4 regions of the Streptomyces sp. NPDC104307 genome follow, and region 2 is predicted to be linked to each of the others. Evidence: riboswitches for the same ligand, from Rfam matches in the RefSeq annotation. Region 2 holds a riboswitch; each other region holds the start of a gene.
What was found. A riboswitch is a leader RNA that binds a small molecule or an ion and turns the genes downstream of it on or off. The one in region 2 is predicted to bind S-adenosylmethionine.
Positions count from the first base shown of each region.

Region 1: another riboswitch for S-adenosylmethionine. It lies ahead of ACZ601_RS01155 (glutathione S-transferase C-terminal domain-containing protein); the one in region 2 lies ahead of ACZ601_RS03745 (hypothetical protein).
Region 3: another riboswitch for S-adenosylmethionine. It lies ahead of ACZ601_RS11510 (aminotransferase class V-fold PLP-dependent enzyme); the one in region 2 lies ahead of ACZ601_RS03745 (hypothetical protein).
Region 4: another riboswitch for S-adenosylmethionine. It lies ahead of thrC (threonine synthase); the one in region 2 lies ahead of ACZ601_RS03745 (hypothetical protein).

Region 1 is NZ_JBVJMU010000001.1:310,508-314,713, forward strand. It holds gene ACZ601_RS01150 (amino acid ABC transporter permease) at 1-963, opposite strand, end outside; SAM riboswitch class IV at 1,519-1,665, shown strand; gene ACZ601_RS01155 (glutathione S-transferase C-terminal domain-containing protein) at 1,936-2,772, shown strand; gene ACZ601_RS01160 (ATP-binding cassette domain-containing protein) at 2,757-4,206, opposite strand, start outside.
Region 2 is NZ_JBVJMU010000001.1:902,036-906,241, forward strand. It holds gene ACZ601_RS03735 (cytochrome P450 family protein) at 1-551, opposite strand, end outside; gene ACZ601_RS03740 (cytochrome P450) at 548-1,843, opposite strand; gene ACZ601_RS03745 (hypothetical protein) at 2,046-2,438, opposite strand; SAM riboswitch class IV at 2,488-2,597, opposite strand; gene ACZ601_RS03750 (phosphocholine-specific phospholipase C) at 2,760-4,206, opposite strand, start outside.
Region 3 is NZ_JBVJMU010000003.1:321,075-325,280, reverse strand. It holds gene ACZ601_RS11520 (rhomboid family intramembrane serine protease) at 1-103, shown strand, start outside; gene ACZ601_RS11515 (Lrp/AsnC family transcriptional regulator) at 100-381, shown strand; gene ACZ601_RS11510 (aminotransferase class V-fold PLP-dependent enzyme) at 444-1,820, opposite strand; SAM riboswitch class IV at 1,993-2,110, opposite strand; gene trpD (anthranilate phosphoribosyltransferase) at 2,194-3,258, opposite strand; gene qcrB (cytochrome bc1 complex cytochrome b subunit) at 3,386-4,206, opposite strand, start outside.
Region 4 is NZ_JBVJMU010000015.1:191,414-195,619, forward strand. It holds gene ACZ601_RS30265 (alpha,alpha-trehalose-phosphate synthase (UDP-forming)) at 1-1,285, opposite strand, end outside; gene ACZ601_RS30270 (glucosyl-3-phosphoglycerate synthase) at 1,378-2,328, opposite strand; SAM riboswitch class I at 2,481-2,608, shown strand; gene thrC (threonine synthase) at 2,626-3,921, shown strand; gene ACZ601_RS30280 (MoaD/ThiS family protein) at 3,954-4,206, shown strand, end outside.

The sequences.
Region 1 (4,206 bases), 590 kb from region 2:
CAGTCCGGTCCGCAGCCTCTGCAGCGGCGTGGGCGGCAGGGTGCGCAGCGCGCCCCGCGAGTAGTACCGCTCGACGTAGAACTGGATGACGGACACCACGCTGGTGAGGATCAGGTACCAGGCGGTGGCGACCAGCAGCAGCGGCACGATGTCGCCGGGGTAGGTGCTGCCCATGCTCTGTACGGAGCCGAACAGATCGAGCAGCGAGACGTAGAAGACCAGTGAGGTGCCCTTGATCAGGCCGATCAGCTGGTTGACGTAGTTCGGGGTGATCGAGCGCAGGGCCTGCGGGAAGACGATCTTCGCGAACCGGTACCGCTTCGGGAGGCCGAGGGCGGCTGCCGCCTCGTGCTGGCCCTGGTCGACGGAGAGGATGCCGCCGCGCACCACTTCGGAGGCGTACGCCGCCTCGTTCAGGCTGAGACCGATGACGGCGACGGCCATGTCGGTGGCCAGGCGTGATTCGTCGAAGCTGAAGAACGCCGGGCCGAACGGCACTCCCACGCTCAGCGTCCGGTAGAGCGCGCTGAAGTTGTAGAGGAACAGCAGGATCACGATCAGCGGGACCGACCGGAACAGCCAGGTGTAGACCCAGCTGACCGCGCGCAGCACAGGGCTCGGGGAGAGCCGGGCCAGGGCCAGCAGCACGCCGCCGAGCAGCCCCAGAACGGCGCTGAACAGGGCGACTTCGAGCGTGACGAGCAGGCCGTCGAGGATGGTGGGCCGCAGGAACCAGTACCGGAACCGGTCCCACTGGTAGAAGGGATTGGCCACCAGGCCGTGGACGATCTGGGCGACCAGTACCAGCACGACGACGGTGACGATCCAGCGGCCGGGCCGCAGGAGTGGGCGGACCCGCTGCGGGACCGGCGGCTTCGGCACGACGGGTGGCCCGGGGCGGGGGGCCGCCTCGGCGGGCGGCGCTGACCCTGGGGACACAGCTACGCCGGGGGATTCACTCACGGAGGGCTCCAGCGGATGCGGACGGCCCGGACCACGGACGGCAGCGCCTCACCACGCCGGTCGTCGGGAACGACGCGGCGGGGCGCGGGCAGCACGGCGCGGAGCAGGGGGCCGGGCGGGGAGGGGACGCACCGCGGCAGCGGTGGACGTCAGGGAGTCAGAGGGCCGTCAGCCTTGACGAAGAGCGCGACAAGCGGCGGTACACAGCGCGCTGTTGACACGCTGGAGGTCGACGGAGCGGTCCGCGCAGAGCAGGACGCGGCCTCGGGACCGCCAGGCAGCCATCCCCTCAGCTGCGTGCATCGCTCTCACCGTCACCGATCCGCCCCGCGGGGCCTCGCGCCTGCCGGACACCGTCCGGTCCTCAACTGCGGCACCCCGCGGTGTGCTGGGGCGCCGGCCGGCGGGCCGGGGCGTATCGCCGCTACCCGGAGCCGTTCCGCGCCGCAAGTTATGCATGGGCCGACAGGAATGTCAACGCGGGTGACCAACAGGCGAGATGGCCCCTGTGGCCTCCTTGACGGCGTCACCCGGCGCACCGAAACTGACGTGGACGGTCACGATTGTCAGCGCCCCCGTGCGGGATCCGTCCTGCTCACGGGGTTCATCGGCCCCGGCCCGCTGGCAGGCAACCCTTCCACCGCGACGGGGTGCCCCGGGTGACGACCGGGTCCCGCCGGTGTGGCGGGGCAAGCGTGGCCCCGCGTCTCGCGGGCCCCGGAGTCGGGACGGGTGGGTTTTGTCCAGGAACGGCTTGACGAGGCGCCTGCACATCGATCTGCTGCGTGTCTCCAGCGCCTACTAGCCCGGAATACCGCACGCGCACGGGTCCGTTGTCGCGTATGACGCGCCCACGTCCGCGCTGTCGTGATTCGGACCGGTGCGCGAGCGCAGCCGTTCCACATCCGGCCGCTGGTGCCCACAAGGCGACGGTGGCTTCCTCGTTCCCACAGGGATCTCCACAGGAGAGTCATGCCCGAGACAGCTTCGCGCAGTTCCAGCACAGGCAACTCCCTCACGTGCGGCTCGATCTCATCCGGCCCGAGTCCGTGCGCCACGCACCCCCGTCCCACCATCGCCGTGCCGCCCTCCCGTATCCACAGCCGTATCGGGGTCGGTCTGGCCGGAGGCTTCTATCCCGCTCCGCACCGCTACGAGCTTTTCCTGTCGGCGAGTTGTCCGCGCTCGCTGCGTATCTCGATCACCCTCGGCCTGCTCGGTCTCCGGGACTCGGTCGCCACCACGTTCCTGGGGCACCCGGCCGGGACACCCGAGGCGTACGCCTCGCTGCGCGGCGCGTACGAGGCCACGCTGCACCATTACGACGGGCCGCTGACGGCGCCCGCGCTGTGCGACCGGTGGAGCGGGCGCATCGTCAGCAACCACACGCCCGACATACTCCGCGATCTCGCGGGCCTGCTCTCCGGCCATGACGAGGCCCGCCCCTCTGCGCTGCGTCCTCCGGAGCTCGCCGACGGCATCGAGGCCCTGCGCGAGCTGCTGGACCGGGACGTCACCCCGCACGCGGGGTCCTCCGAGCGGTCGGCGGCCCTGGACCTGCTGGACCGGTCCCTCGACCGGCGGCCCTACGCGCTGGGCGAGGAGCTGACCGCCGGGGATGTGGACCTGTGGGTGGCGCTCGTGCGTCTCGGCCCGGTCGGCGCCCTCGGCGACCGCCCCCGGCTCAAGGAGTACGTACGCCGCCTCTGCGGCCACCCCGCCTTCCCCGGGACACCGCAGATGCCGGGGGCTCCGGACGGGCCGGGCGGGGTGGCCGCCGTTGACTCACTGCCTCAGGCTCCCACGTAGGCCGCGAGGTGCTCGCCGGTGAGGGTGGAGCGGTCCGCGACGAGGTCGTCGGGGGTGCCCTCGAAGACGAGCCTGCCGCCGTCATGACCGGCGCCGGGACCCAGGTCGATGATCCAGTCGGCGTGCGCCATGACCGCCTGGTGGTGCTCGATCACGATGACGGACTTCCCGGAGTCGACCAGCCGGTCGAGCAGGCCGAGCAGCTGCTCGACGTCTGCGAGGTGCAGGCCGGTGGTCGGCTCGTCGAGGACGTAGATCCCGCCCTTCTCGCCCATGTGCGTGGCCAGCTTGAGCCGTTGCCGCTCACCGCCGGACAGGGTGGTGAGCGGCTGGCCCAGGCTGAGGTAGCCGAGTCCGACGTCGGCCAGCCTGCCGAGGACGCGGTGGGCGGCCGGGGTGTGTGCCTCGCCGCTGCCGAAGAACTCCTCGGCCTCGGTCACCGACATCGCCAGCACTTCGCTGATGTCGCGGCCGCCGAGGCGGTATTCGAGCACAGAGGCCAGGAACCGCTTCCCCTCGCACTCCTCGCAGACGGTGGCGACGCCCGCCATCATCGCGAGGTCGGTGTAGACGACCCCGACGCCGTTGCAGCCGGGGCAGGCGCCCTCGGAGTTGGCGCTGAACAGGGCCGGTTTCACGTCGTTGGCCTTGGCGAACGCCTTGCGGATCGGGTCGAGCAGTCCGGTGTACGTCGCGGGGTTGCTCCGTCGCGAGCCGCGGATCGCGCCCTGGTCGATCGACACCACCCCGTCCAGTCCCGAGACCGAGCCGTGGATCAGTGAGCTCTTGCCGGAGCCGGCGACGCCGGTGACCACGGCGAGGACGCCGAGCGGGATGTCGACGTCGACGCCGCGCAGGTTGTTCGCGTCCGCGCCCCGGACCTCCAGCGCGCCGGTGGGCCCCCGCCGGGTGTCCTTGAGGGTGGCCCGGTCGTCGAAGTGACGGCCCGTGACGGTGTCCCCGGCCCGCAGTCCCTCGACGCTGCCCTCGAAGCAGACGGTTCCGCCCGCCGTGCCGGCGCCGGGGCCGAGGTCGACGACATGGTCCGCGATCGTCTCCGGCTTGTGCTCCACGACGAGCACCGTGTTGCCCTTGTCGCGCAGCCGCAGCAGCAGCCTGTTCATCCGCTGGATGTCGTGGGGGTGCAGGCCGGCGGTGGGCTCGTCGAAGACATAGGTGACGTCGGTGAGGGAGGAGCCGAGGTGGCGGATCATCTTGACGCGCTGCGCCTCGCCGCCCGACAGGGTGCCCGTCGGCCGGTCGAGCGCGAGGTAGCCGAGGCCGATCTCCACGAACGAGTCGAGGGTCTGCCGCAACGCGGTGAGCAGCGGTGCGACGGAGGGCTCGTCGATTTCGCCGACCCAGGCGGCCAGGTCGCTGGTCTGCATCGCGCAGGCGTCGGCGATGTTGATCCGCTTGATCTTCGAGGACCTG
Region 2 (4,206 bases):
TGTCTGGTCAGCATGGCGTTCTCGGCGGGGTCCACGCCCATGAGCATGCCGACGACCCGCATCGGCAGCGGCTGCGCGAACACCGATTTGAGGTCGACGACGGCCCCGTCCCTGCCACCGTCCGCGAGTGCGTCCAGCAGTTCCCCGGTGAACTTCTCGATGTCGGGCCTGACGGCCTCCAGCCGCCGTGGGGTGAGCGCCTGGGAGGTCTTGGTGCGCAGCCGTCGGTGCTCGGCGCCGTCCACCGTGAACATGGACCGCCCGGCGTCGATCATGCCGATGAGCGGCCACGCGTGCGTCACCTCGCCGCTCTGCCACAGCCCCCAGGCGTCGAGATCCTTCACCAGCCTCGGATCGACCAGGAGTTGACGGGCGTCGGCGTGCCGGGTGATCGTCCAGGCGGGTACGCCGAGCAGCTCGATCCTGGCGAGCCGGCCGGCCTCACGCAGCCTCGCGGTCTCACCGTCCAGGTCCTGGACCATGGGGTCGATGACGACGGTCCCGGCGCCGTCCGGGACGGCAGCGTGCGCGGCGGCGTGAGGGCAGTTCACGAGAGGTCTCCTGTCGTACGAACGGGGGTGAACCGAACGGGCAGCGCGGTGGTACCGCGCAGGAACGCGGAGGGCCGTCGCACCAGGTCCGCGACGGGGACCCGGAGCTCCAGGTCGGGCAGGCGGTCGAGCAGCACCTCGATGCCGGTGCGCGCGATGGTCTCCGCGATCTCCTGGGCGGGGAAGGGGCACCGGTACTCGCCGTGGCTGAAGGCGAGATGCGCGCCGTTGCCGCCCTGGGCGGCAAAACCGCCGCCGGTCAGGCTCTGCCGGATCAGCGGATCGGTGTTGGCGGCGCCGAGCCCGAGCAGCAGCATGTCCCCCGCCCTGATCGGCCGTCCGCCGAGCCGGGTGTCGCGGGCGGCCCAGCGTCCGGCGAGGATCTGCGTCGGCGCGTCCTCCCAGAGCACCTCGTTCATGGCCTCGCCGACGCTGCGCCGGCCGCCCGCCATCGACTGGGCGAACTCGTCCTCCGTGAGCATCAGCCGCAGCGAGTTGCTGATCCAGTCGGCGGTGGTGAGGTGCCCGGCGGCGGTGATGGCCATCAGGTCGAGCATGTACTCCTCGTCGGTGAAGGCCTCGGGGAACGCGAGCATCCGGGAGGTCACGTCGTCGCCGGGGGCGGCACGCTTCGCGGCGACGAGTCGTGTCATGTGTTCCCCGAAACGCAGGTGGGCCTCCTGCGCGCCCGGACCGCCGTCGGCCAGGTCCTTGAGCACTTGGGCGATGGAGCCGCCCTCGTCGTCGGGGAATCCGACCAGCCTCGCGAGGACCAGGACCGGAAGGGGCTCGCAGAAGTCGGCGACGAGGTCGGCGGTGCCCCGGCTGCACACGGCGTCGATCAGCCGGTCGGCCAACTGCTCGCAGTGGCTGCGGATCTCGAACGGGTCGGCCCCTTCGAGGGCGGGTCCGACCATCCGCGCATGCCGCCGGTGCTCGTCGCCCGCGCTGAAGTAGATGGACGGCAGCGGCCGCCCGACCATGGGCAGCAGCGGCCAGTCCTGCGGGATGTGCTCCCACTGGTTCCAGAGGCCGACGTCGCGAGGGAACAGCTCACCGTCACTGGTGACCTGATGGAGTTCCCGGTAGCCGATGACCAGCCAGGCGGGGAACCCGCCCGGCAGCTCGACGGGGACGACCGGCCCGTGGTCCCGCCGCATGGCGCGGTAGACGGCTCGCGGCTCGGTCTGGAACGAGGGCCCGCCGAGGGGCACGGGGCCCGGCCCCGCGTGCGCGGGGCACTCCGGAGGAGGTGGGACGGGCTCGGGCTCTGCGGAGGAAGGGCGCGTCATCGTCCTGACTTCTGTGGCGGAAGCGTCACGCATCACGATCGTGCGGTCAACGCCCGCCCACTATAAGGATTTTATGTGACCCCACAGCGGTCAATGACGATCAAATGTGCACTCAACATGAAGCAACCGGTCGACATCTCACGACAATTGACGACCGAATCCAGGCACCACCTCCAGGCACCGACGCCGAACGGCGACGCGGCTACGAGCGCACGGAACCCGGGTCGCCGCACAGCTCCCCTGCCTCGAAGGCTACGTTGACGAGTCCGGCGACCCGGTCGGCACCGGTCACGAGCTTCAGCGCATGCCACCGGGAGAGCCAGTACACGCGTCCCCGGTGGCCGGCGAGGGTCTCCCGCAGCCCGTCCGGAGCATGCGTCCACACCTGCGGAAGGGCGCCCGCGTAGTCGAACGCGGCCCGCAGACCGACCCAGCCGTCGTCCCGGACATCGTCCGCGGTCAGCAGTATCTCGACGGCCTGACCGGGCTCCTGCCGGCACTTCTTGGCGTGGATCCAGTGCACTTGGTGGCCTGCGGCGTACCGCTCGCAGTCCTCGCTCCGCACGGAGCCGTGCTCGGGGAGATGACGCAGCATGGTGAGTCCCGCCTTCCGGGGATGATGGACCCCGAGCGCTCTGCACCGCGGTCCGCTGTTCCCCGCACCTCGCGCACGGGGCAGGTCGTCACCCGGAGCACCCGCAGCGGAGCGGGGTGCCGTCCAGCAAGCCGGGGCTGCGCACTGGAACTCATGACCCGGCAAAAACCCTAACGCACCGAGCGGGCGCGCCCCGACGCGCGGGACCGCCCGCCCGACGGACGGTCAGGGACGCACAGGAACGGGCCGGACCTGGCCCGTGCGCCCCCGCCTCTCTCCGATGGCGGTCCGGCTTGGATTCAGCCGCCCCGCGCCGCCCGGTCAGCCGGTGACCAGGCCCGGGTCGCTCGTTCCGGCCTCACCCGTCTCGACGTGTCCGGCGAACCGGCGGAGGAACGTGGCGTCCGCGTCCGAGACCACCTCGATGTCGTACCAGCGCTTGCTTCCGCGCAGGTCAACGGTGTGCCGCACGGTCGCGCCGGACCGCACCGCGAAGGTCTGCGCCCCGCCGCCGTAGGCGTCCGCGTTGCGCACGGTCAGCTGGACCGTCTCCGTACCGGCATGGGTGAGCGTCAGGTCGAGAGCTCCGTTCACCGGGTTATGACGCGCCGTCACCTCCGGCCCGGCCGCCTTGCCGGGGCCCCTGAAGGCCCGCAGGAACCCGTTCGGACCGTGCACCGTGAGGTCGGTCACGCCGCTGGAATAGGCCGTGTTCCAGCTGTCGGAGAGCGACTTGCCCGCCTCTGTGGTGTAGGTCCAGGGCCCGTCACCGCGGTTGGCGGACGTCACCAGGAACTGCGCTCCGGCCTCGTCCCCGCCACCGAAGGTGAGCTGGTACTTCCCGGCGCCCGGGTCCGCCGCCCCGTCCACGAGCGGCGCGTACCGCAGTGGCCGGGTGGGCCGCGTGCCGGACTCCTGCTTCGGCACGCTGCCGGAGACCGGCGGCACCGGAACGTAGTCGGGGTGCCGGTCCCCGTCCGGCGGCGCGTATCCGTCCGTGGAGGGCAGCCCGGCGGGCGCGGTCTCCGTCCGGCTGAAGTCGAAGGCCGAGGTGAGGTCGCCGCAGACGGCACGCCGCCAGGGCGAGATGTTGGGCTCGCGCACACCGAAGCGCGCTTCCATGAACCGGATGACGGAGGTGTGGTCGAAGACCTCCGAACACGCGAACCCGCCGGTGCTCCACGGGGACACGACCGTCATGGGCACGCGCTGCCCGAGCCCGTACGGCCCGGCCGCGTACCGGACGTCGCCGGGGAAGTGGTCGGCGGAGGTGTCCACGGTGGACAGTCCCTGCGCCGCGCCGGACGGCACGAACGGCGGCACGACGTGGTCGAAGAAGCCGTCGTTCTCGTCGTAGGTGATGAAGAGGGCGGTCCGGCCCCAGACCTCGGGGTCGGAGGTCAGCGCGTCCAGCACCTGCGAGATGTACCAGGCACCGTAGTTCGCGGGCCAGTTGGGGTGCTCGCTGTAGGCCTCGGGCGAGACGACCCAGGAGATCTTGGGGAGCGTACCGGCCCGGACATCGGCCTTCAGGTCGTCGAGGAGCCCGTCGCCGTTCTTGACGTCGGTCCCGGTGCGCGCCTTCTCGAAGAGGGGATCGCCGGGCTTGGCGTCACGGTAACTGTTGAAATAGAGAAGCGAGTTGTCTCCGTACGTCCCCCGGTAGGCGTCGTCGATCCACCCCCAGGAGCCGGCGGCGTCGAGCCCGTCACCGATGTCCTGGTAGACCTTCCACGACACCCCGGCCTCCTCCAGCCGCTCGGGGTAG
Region 3 (4,206 bases), on a different contig from region 2:
GGTCGGCTTCGCCGTCGGGTTCCTCTACGCGTGGGGGCGCTACGGGCGTGGGGCTAGAGTGAAGTCTCCAGCCACGGCCACCGAGGGAGAAAGCCAGCCGTGATCACCGCGATCGTGCTCATCAAAACCAGCGTGGACCGGATCCCCGAGATCGCCGAGGCCGTCGCGGCACTGGACAGCGTCAGCGAGGTCTTCTCGGTCACCGGTACCTACGACCTGATCGCCATGGTCCGGGTGGCCAAGCACGACGATCTCGCCGACGTCATCCCCGGCCGGATCAGCAAGATCCCCGGCGTCGAGGCGACCGACACCCATGTGGCGTTCCGTACGTACTCGCAGCACGACCTGGAGGCGGCCTTCGCCATCGGCCTGGACGGCTGACTACGCAAACGCGTTCGGCCGGGTACGGAAGACATTCCGTACCCGGCCGAACGCGTTGGGGCTCAGTGCTGGGCGGTGCCCCGGTCCGGGACGCAGCGGCCGTCCTCGGTGCGGTACTTCCACTGGGCGCCCTCGCTCACCAGCTCCTTGACCGCCCGCACGAAGCGCTCGATGTGCTCGTCCGGCGTACCGGCACCGAAGCTGACCCGGATCGCGTTGAGCGACTTCTCGCCCGGCTCCGCCTCCGGCGCGCCGCACTCGCCGACGTCCTGCGGGTCGCTGCCGAGCAGGGTGCGCACCAGCGGGTGGGCGCAGAACAGTCCGTCGCGCACCCCGATGCCGTACTCGGCGGAGAGCGCGGCGGCGAAGTGCGAGCTGTTCCAGCCCTCCACCACGAACGAGATGACGCCGACACGCGGGGCGTCGTCACCGAAGAGCGAGAGCACCTTGACCTCGGGGACCTCCGCCAGCCCGGCCCGGACCTCGGAGACGAGCTGCTGCTCGCGGGCGACCAGGCTGTCGAACCCGGCCTCGGTGAGCGCCTTGCAGGCGGCGGCGATGGAGTAGACGCCGATGACGTTGGGCGAGCCGGCCTCGTGGCGGGCGGCGGTGGTGTGCCACTCGACGTCCACCCCGCCGTCGGTGCGCCGGGCGACCTTGCGGGAGGCGCCGCCGCCGGCCAGGTAGGGCTCGGCGTCGCGCAGCCAGTCGGAGCGGCCGGCCAGCACGCCGGAGCCGAAGGGCGCGTACAGCTTGTGGCCGGAGAAGGCGACCCAGTCGACGTCCAGTTCGCTGATGTCGACGGGGTGGTGCGGGGCGAGCTGGGCGGCGTCGAGCACGATGCGGGCGCCGTGGGCGTGCGCGGCGGCGGCGAGCTCCTTGACCGGCCACAGCTCGCCGGTGACGTTGGAGGCGCCGGTGACGCAGACCAGCGCGGGACCGTAGGGATCGCGGTCCGCGAGGGCGCGTTCCAGGGTGGCGACGGCCTGGGCGGGGGTGCGCGGGGCGTTCAGGTAGGTCACCCGGGCATCGCGCCAGGGCAGCAGGGACGCGTGGTGCTCGGTCTCGAAGACGAACACCTGGCAGTCGGCGGGCACCGCGGCGGCCAGCAGGTTGAGCGAGTCGGTGGTGGACCGAGTGAAGATCACCTGGTCTCCCTCACGGCAGCCGAGGAACTCCGCGACGGTCACCCGGCTGGACTCGAAGAGGTCCGTGGAGAGCTGCGAGAGGTAGCCCGCACCGCGGTGGACGCTGCCGTAGTACGGCGCGTACGCGGCGACGTCGTCCCACACCCGCTGGAGAGCCGGGGCGCTGGCGGCGTAGTCGAGCGCGGCGTACGTGACCTCACCGCCGGTCACCAGCGGAACCGTCACATCCTTGCCCAGAACGGGCAGCGGGGCACAAATGGACTGGTCGGCGGCAGCGGTGAAGACAGACATGACGAACTCCCGTAACAGGCAGGCGAAATCCGCGTGCCTGCGGATACGCGGCAGCACGGAGGAAGAGGAAAGGGTGTGCGGAGGAGGGCCGAAAAGCCCTATCGCATTCGCTTGCTCACAGAGGCTCCCTGAGGACCAGGACCCCACGGGTGGACATCTCACGATGTCGAGGGGTCCGCGCTTGCCGCAGACCTCGCTGCCTACGGCCTGGTCTTCACCCGGGGCACCCCGCCACGGACGGAGGGTTGCCGGACAGCGGGCCGGGGCCGTAGTCGCTGTCACTCATGACCTGCCCAGCATCTTGCCATACGCGCGGGAACGCGCAAGGCGCGGTCCATGATCTGGACCGCGCCCCGCTTCGCTGCCCGGTGCCTCAGGCGTTGCTGGCCTTGACCCATCTCTCCAGCGCGCGCCCGGCGGACCCGGAGTCGATGGACTCGGCGGCCTTCGCCATACCGGCGGTGAGCTGCTCCTCAAGGGTGCCCTCCGCCGGGTCCAGCGCGACCAGCGCCGCCGCCGCGTTGAGCAGCACGGCGTCCCGTACGGGCCCCGTCTCACCGGCCAGCAGCCGGCGGGCCACCTCGGCGTTGTACGAGGCGTCCGCGCCGCGCAGCGCCTCGACCGGCACCAGGTCCAGGCCGACGTCGCGCGGGTCGAAGGCCTGCTCGCGCACGACGCCGTCGCGGGCCGTCCAGACCCGGGAGGTCGCGGTGGTGGTCAGCTCGTCCAGGCCGTCGTCGCCGCGGAAGACCAGCGCGGAGTTGCCGCGCTCCGCGAGGACGCCCGCGACGATGGGCGCCATCCGCAGGTCGGCGACGCCGATGGCCTGGGAGCGCACCTGGGCCGGGTTGGTGAGCGGGCCCAGGATGTTGAAGGTGGTCGGCGCGCCGAGCTCCGCCCGCGCCTTCGCCGCGTACCGCAGGGCGGGGTGGAACTTCACCGCGAAGCAGAAGGTGATGCCCGCCTCCTCCGCCACCTCGACGACGCGCTGCGGGGGCAGATCCAGGTTGACCCCGAGCTTGCCCAGTACGTCGGAGGAGCCGCTGGCCGAGGAGGAGGCGCGGTTGCCGTGCTTGACGACCTTGGCGCCCGCCCCGGCCAGGACGATCGCGGACATGGTGGAGATGTTGACCGTCTTGGCCATGTCGCCGCCGGTGCCGACGATGTCGACCGTGCGGCCGGGCACGTGGATCGTGGTGGCGTGCCCGTACATCGCACGGACCAGACCTGTGACCTCCCTGACGGTCTCGCCCTTGGCACGCAGGGCCACCGCGAAGCCGGCGATCTGCACGTCGGTCGCCTCGCCGCTCATGATGCGGTCCATCGCCCACGCGGTGTCGTCCGCGCTCAGGTCCTCGCCGCGCATCAGCGGGGTCAGCACGCCGGGCCAGGTACGAGCCGCCACGCTGTCGCCGCCGACCGGGGTCACAACGTTCATGGTCCGCTCCTGGGGTCCACAGCCGATAAAGGGGATGCGTCCACCCTATCGAGCGCCGAGGACAGCGAAGAGCCCCGTCCATCGTATGGATGGGCGGGGCTCCTGCTGTGGCGATCAGTTCAGGTGATCAGTGGTGGCCGTGGCCCTCGGTGATCTCCTTGTACTCCTCGGGGGACGCCTTGGCGATCTGGCTGTTCTCGCCGTAGAAGCTCTTGCTGAGCTTGGCCCGCGTCTTCTCGATGGGCGACACCTTGCGCTTGACGCCGTTCTCGTCGACCAGCGGGCCGAGTTCGACCGGCGCGTACTGCTCGTGCGCGGTGAGGGTGTGCAGCTGACCCGGCGACAGCGGCTCGTGGACCTCGACGAACTCACCGTGCGGCAGGCGCTTGATGAGCCCGGACTCGCGCCCGTGCAGCACCTTCTCCTTGTCCCGGCGCTGGAGGCCGAGGCAGATCCGCTTGGTGGCGATGAACGCGAGGACCGGTCCGACGAAGAAGAAGATCCGGACGAACCACGAGATGGAGTTCAGCGACAGGTGGAAGTGCGTCGCCCAGAGGTCGTTACCGCCGCCCACCAGGCCGATGAAGTACACCGTGATCCACGCGACGCCGAAGGCCGTACGGGTCGGGGCGTTGCGCGGGCGGTCCAGGATGTGGTGCTCGCGCTTGTCCCCGGTGACCCAGGACTCGATGAACGGGTACATCGCGATCGCGCCGAGGATGAGCCCGAAGAGCACCAGTGGGATGAGCACGCCCAGGACGAGCGTATGACCCCAGAGGTTGATCTCCCAGCCGGGCATCACTCGGACCAGACCCTCGGCGAAGCCCATGTACCAGTCGGGCTGGGCGCCGGTGGACACCTGGTCCGGGCGGTACGGGCCGATGGCCCAGATCGGGTTGATCGAGGCGATGCCCGCGATGACGGCGATGACACCGAAGACCAGGAAGA
Region 4 (4,206 bases), on a different contig from region 2:
CCATCGTCAGCGCCTCGTGCAGGGCGTCGGCGGTGGCGGACACGTCGTACGGGTTCACCACGATCGCGTCGTTACCCAGCTCCTCGTACGCGCCCGCCTCCCGCGACAGCACCAGCGCGCAGCCGTGGTCGGAGACGACCGGGACCTCCTTGGCGACCAGGTTCATGCCGTCCCTGATCGGGTTGACGAGCGCCACGTCCGCCAGCCGGTACGCCGCCAGCGAGCGGGCGAAGTCGTCCTTGACGTGGAGCACGACCGGGGTCCAGTCCGCCGTGCCGTGCTTCGCGTTGATCTCGTCCGCGACGCGCCGCACCTCTGCCGTGTACTCCCGGTACACCGCGAGGTCCTGCCGCGAGGGGTAGGCGAACGCGACGTGGACGACCCGGCCGTGCCACTCGGGCCGTTCGTCGAGCAGCGCCCGGTAGGCGAGCATGCCCCGGACGATGTTCTTGGACAGCTCCGTGCGGTCCACCCGCACGATCGTCTTCCGGCCGTCGCCCACCTGTTCGCGCAGCGCCGCCATCCGCTCGTCCACGTCCGGCTCGTGCGCGCGCCGGAGCAGGAAGTCCGCGTCGGCGCCGAGCCCGTGCACGCCGATCCGGGTGCGGCCCGTGCCGCCCAGGATCTCCGTGCAGCAGCCGATGAAGGCGTCCGCCCAGCGGCGGGTCAGGAAGGCCGCCCGGTCGGCGCCGAGGACGCCGTGCAGCACCTGCTCCGCGATGTCGTCGGGCAGCATCCGGAAGTAGTCGACGGGCGCCCACGGGGTGTGCGAGAAGTGGCCGATGCGCAGGTCGGGGCGGAGCTCGCGGAGCATGCCGGGCACCAGCACCAGGTGGTAGTCCTGCACCAGGACCGCCGCGCCCTCGCCCGCCTCCTGGGCGAGCGCCTCGGCGAAGGCCCGGTTGTAGGCCTCGAAGGACGCCCACTGACGGCGGAACTCCGCGTCGAAGACGGGTTCCACGGGGGTCTGGTAGAGCAGGTGGTGGACGAACCAGAGCACCGAGTTCGCGATGCCGTTGTACGCGTCGGCGTGCACGTCCGCGTCGATGTCCAGCATCCGTACGCCCGGCTCTCCGACCCCGCGCCGCACCGCCTCGCGGTCGCCGTCACCGAGCGCGGCGCAGACCCACATCTTGTCGTCCACCGCGCTCAGCCCCGAGACGAGCCCGCCCCCGCCCCGTTTCGCGTCGAGCGAGCCGTCCTCGCCCACTGTGTACGAGACCGGGCCGCGGTTGGACGCGACGAGTACCTGGGCGGCGGGCTGGGGGGCGTGCTCGGAGACCATGCGCGGAATCTAGCCCGATCCCGAACGGTCCAAACGTGCGTGCGGGCCGCGGGGCCCTCTCGGAGGCTGTCGGGTGACCTCCGGCAGGCCTCTCAGGCGGCGCGGCGCGAGACGTACTCCTCGATCTCGCGCATCGGCGGCCGCTCCTCGGTGTCCACCGGGTAGGTGTGCGGCACGAAGCCGTGCTCGCCGCGCTCGAACTGGGTCAGCTCGGGGCGCACCAGATGGCCGCGGGAGAGCCGCAGCGACGCGGTCCGGTAGATGGCCGCCGCCATCCGGCCGAGCGCCCGGCCGTCCTGGTGGCGGTGTTTGCGGACGCCGACGTCGACCTGGGCCAGCGCGTCCAGGCCGACCGTGTGCAGGGCGTCGACGAGCAGCCCCAGCTCCACCCCGTAGCCGACCGGGAACGGCAGCTGTTCGAGCAGTGAGCGGCGTACGGCGTACTCGCCGCCCAGCGGCTGGACGAATCCGGCCAGCTGCGGCCAGTGCAGATTGAGCAGCGGCCGTGCCACCAGTTCGGTGACCCGCCCGCCCTGGCCCGCGGTGTCCCCGAGCGGACGGTCGTACATCGCCTTGACGAACTGCACGGAGGGGTCGGTCAGCAGCGGGCCGACGATGCCGGAGACGAAATCGGCCGAGAAGTCCTTCAGGTCCGCGTCGATGAAGCAGACGATGTCACCGCCGGTCACCAGCAGTGACCGCCACAGCACCTCGCCCTTGCCGGGGACGGCCGGCAGCCGGGGCAGGATCGCGTCCCGGTGGATCACCCGGGCGCCCGCCCGGCGGGCGACCTCCGCGGTGTCGTCGGTGGAGCCGGAGTCGATCACCACGAGTTCGTCGACCAGCCGGACCTTCTCCATGAGCTCGCGCCGGATCGTCCGGACGATGTCCCCGACCGTCGCCGCCTCGTTGAGCGCCGGCAGGACGACACTCACGCTCCCCCGGCGCGGGTCGCCGCTCCGGGCGGCCAGGAGCTGCTCCAGCGGGCGGTCGGCGCACGACCAGGAACGCCTGGTCAGCCAGCGTTCGACCTCTTCCAGCACGGTCGATACTCCCTGTATGTGATCCATCTCGCGGTTCGGACGACTATCTCAACAGTCCGGTGCTTCGGTTACAGTCTGAACAACGCAGATGGCCGTGGCATGCCGGGGTCCATCCGCCGATAAACGCCTGGATCGATGGTCCAGTGCCATAGCGCTCATCCAGAGGGACAGAGGGAACGGCCCGTTGAAGTCCCGGCAACCATCCTGCCGACCGCGAGGTCAGGTGGGGATCGGTGCCAATTCCGTCTTGTGGCGAAATGCGTCACAAGGAAGATGAGGAGAAAGGGCCTCGCCATCATGGCTGTTCAGACTGTTGCAGCAACCACCGAATCTTCCGTGGACCTCGGTCCCGCCGCGGCACTTTCCTGCCGCGAGTGCGGAGAACGATTCCCGCTCGGTCCCCTTTTCGCCTGTGCGACCTGTTTCGGTCCGCTCGAAGTGGCGTACGACCTGCCGACCGGTTCCCCGGACGAGCTGAAGAAGCGCATCGAGGCCGGCCCGGACAACATCTGGCGCTACGCGCCGCTGCTGCCGGTCCCCTCCGACGTCGCGGACAAGCCCAACATCAACCCCGGCTTCACCAAGCTGGTCAAGGCCGACAACCTCGCCCGTGAGCTGGGCGTCACCGGCGGCCTGTACGTCAAGGACGACTCCGGCAACCCGACGCACTCCTTCAAGGACCGCGTCGTCGCGATCGCCGTCGAGGCCGCCCGCGCCTTCGGTTTCACCACGCTCTCCTGCTCCTCGACGGGCAACCTCGCCGGTGCGGTGGGCGCCGCCGCGGCCCGCGCCGGTCTGCGCTCGTGCGTGTTCATCCCGCACGACCTGGAGCAGGGCAAGGTCGTCATGGCCGCGGTGTACGGCGGTGAGCTGGTCGGTATCGAGGGCAATTACGACGACGTCAACCGGTTCTGCTCGGAGCTCATCGGAGACCCGCTCGGGGAGGGCTGGGGCTTCGTCAACGTCAACCTCCGCCCGTACTACGGCGAGGGCTCCAAGACGCTGGCGTACGAGATCTGCGAGCAGCTCGGCTGGCGGCTGCCGGACCAGATCGTCATCCCGATCGCGTCCGGCTCGCAGCTGACGAAGATCGACAAGGGCCTCCAGGAGCTGATCAAGCTCGGGCTGGTCGAGGACAAGCCGTACAAGATCTTCGGCGCCCAGGCCGAGGGCTGCTCGCCGGTCTCCGCCGCCTTCAAGGCCGGTCACGACGTGGTCCGCCCGCAGAAGCCGAACACGATCGCCAAGTCCCTCGCCATCGGCAACCCGGCCGACGGCCCCTACGTCCTGGACATCGCCCGCCGTACGGGTGGCGCGGTGGACGACGTGAACGACGAGCAGGTCGTCGACGCGATCAAGCTCCTGGCGCGCACCGAGGGCATCTTCGCGGAGACCGCGGGCGGTGTGACGGTCGGCGTGACGAAGAAGCTCATCGAGGCCGGTCTGCTCGACCCGACGCTCACCACCGTCGTCCTGAACACCGGTGACGGCCTCAAGACGCTGGACGCGGTGGCCGACACCTCGCAGGCGACGGCGACGATCCGGCCGAGCCTGGACGCCTTCCGCGCCGCCGGTCTCGGCACCGCCGGCTGATCCCACCCAAGACTCCAGGAAGGGCACCCACCATGAGCGTCAAGGTCCGTATCCCCACCATCCTCCGCACCTACACGGGCGGCCAGGCCGAGGTCCCGGCAGAGGGCGCGAACCTCTCCCAGGTCATCGAGTCCCTGGAGAAGGACCACCCGGGCATCGCCGCCCGCGTCCTGGACGACCAGGGCAAGCTCCGCCGCTTCGTCAACGTGTACGTCAATGACGACGACGTGCGCTTCGAAGGCGGCCTGGAAGCGGTCACCCCGGACGGCGCGGGCGTCTCGATCA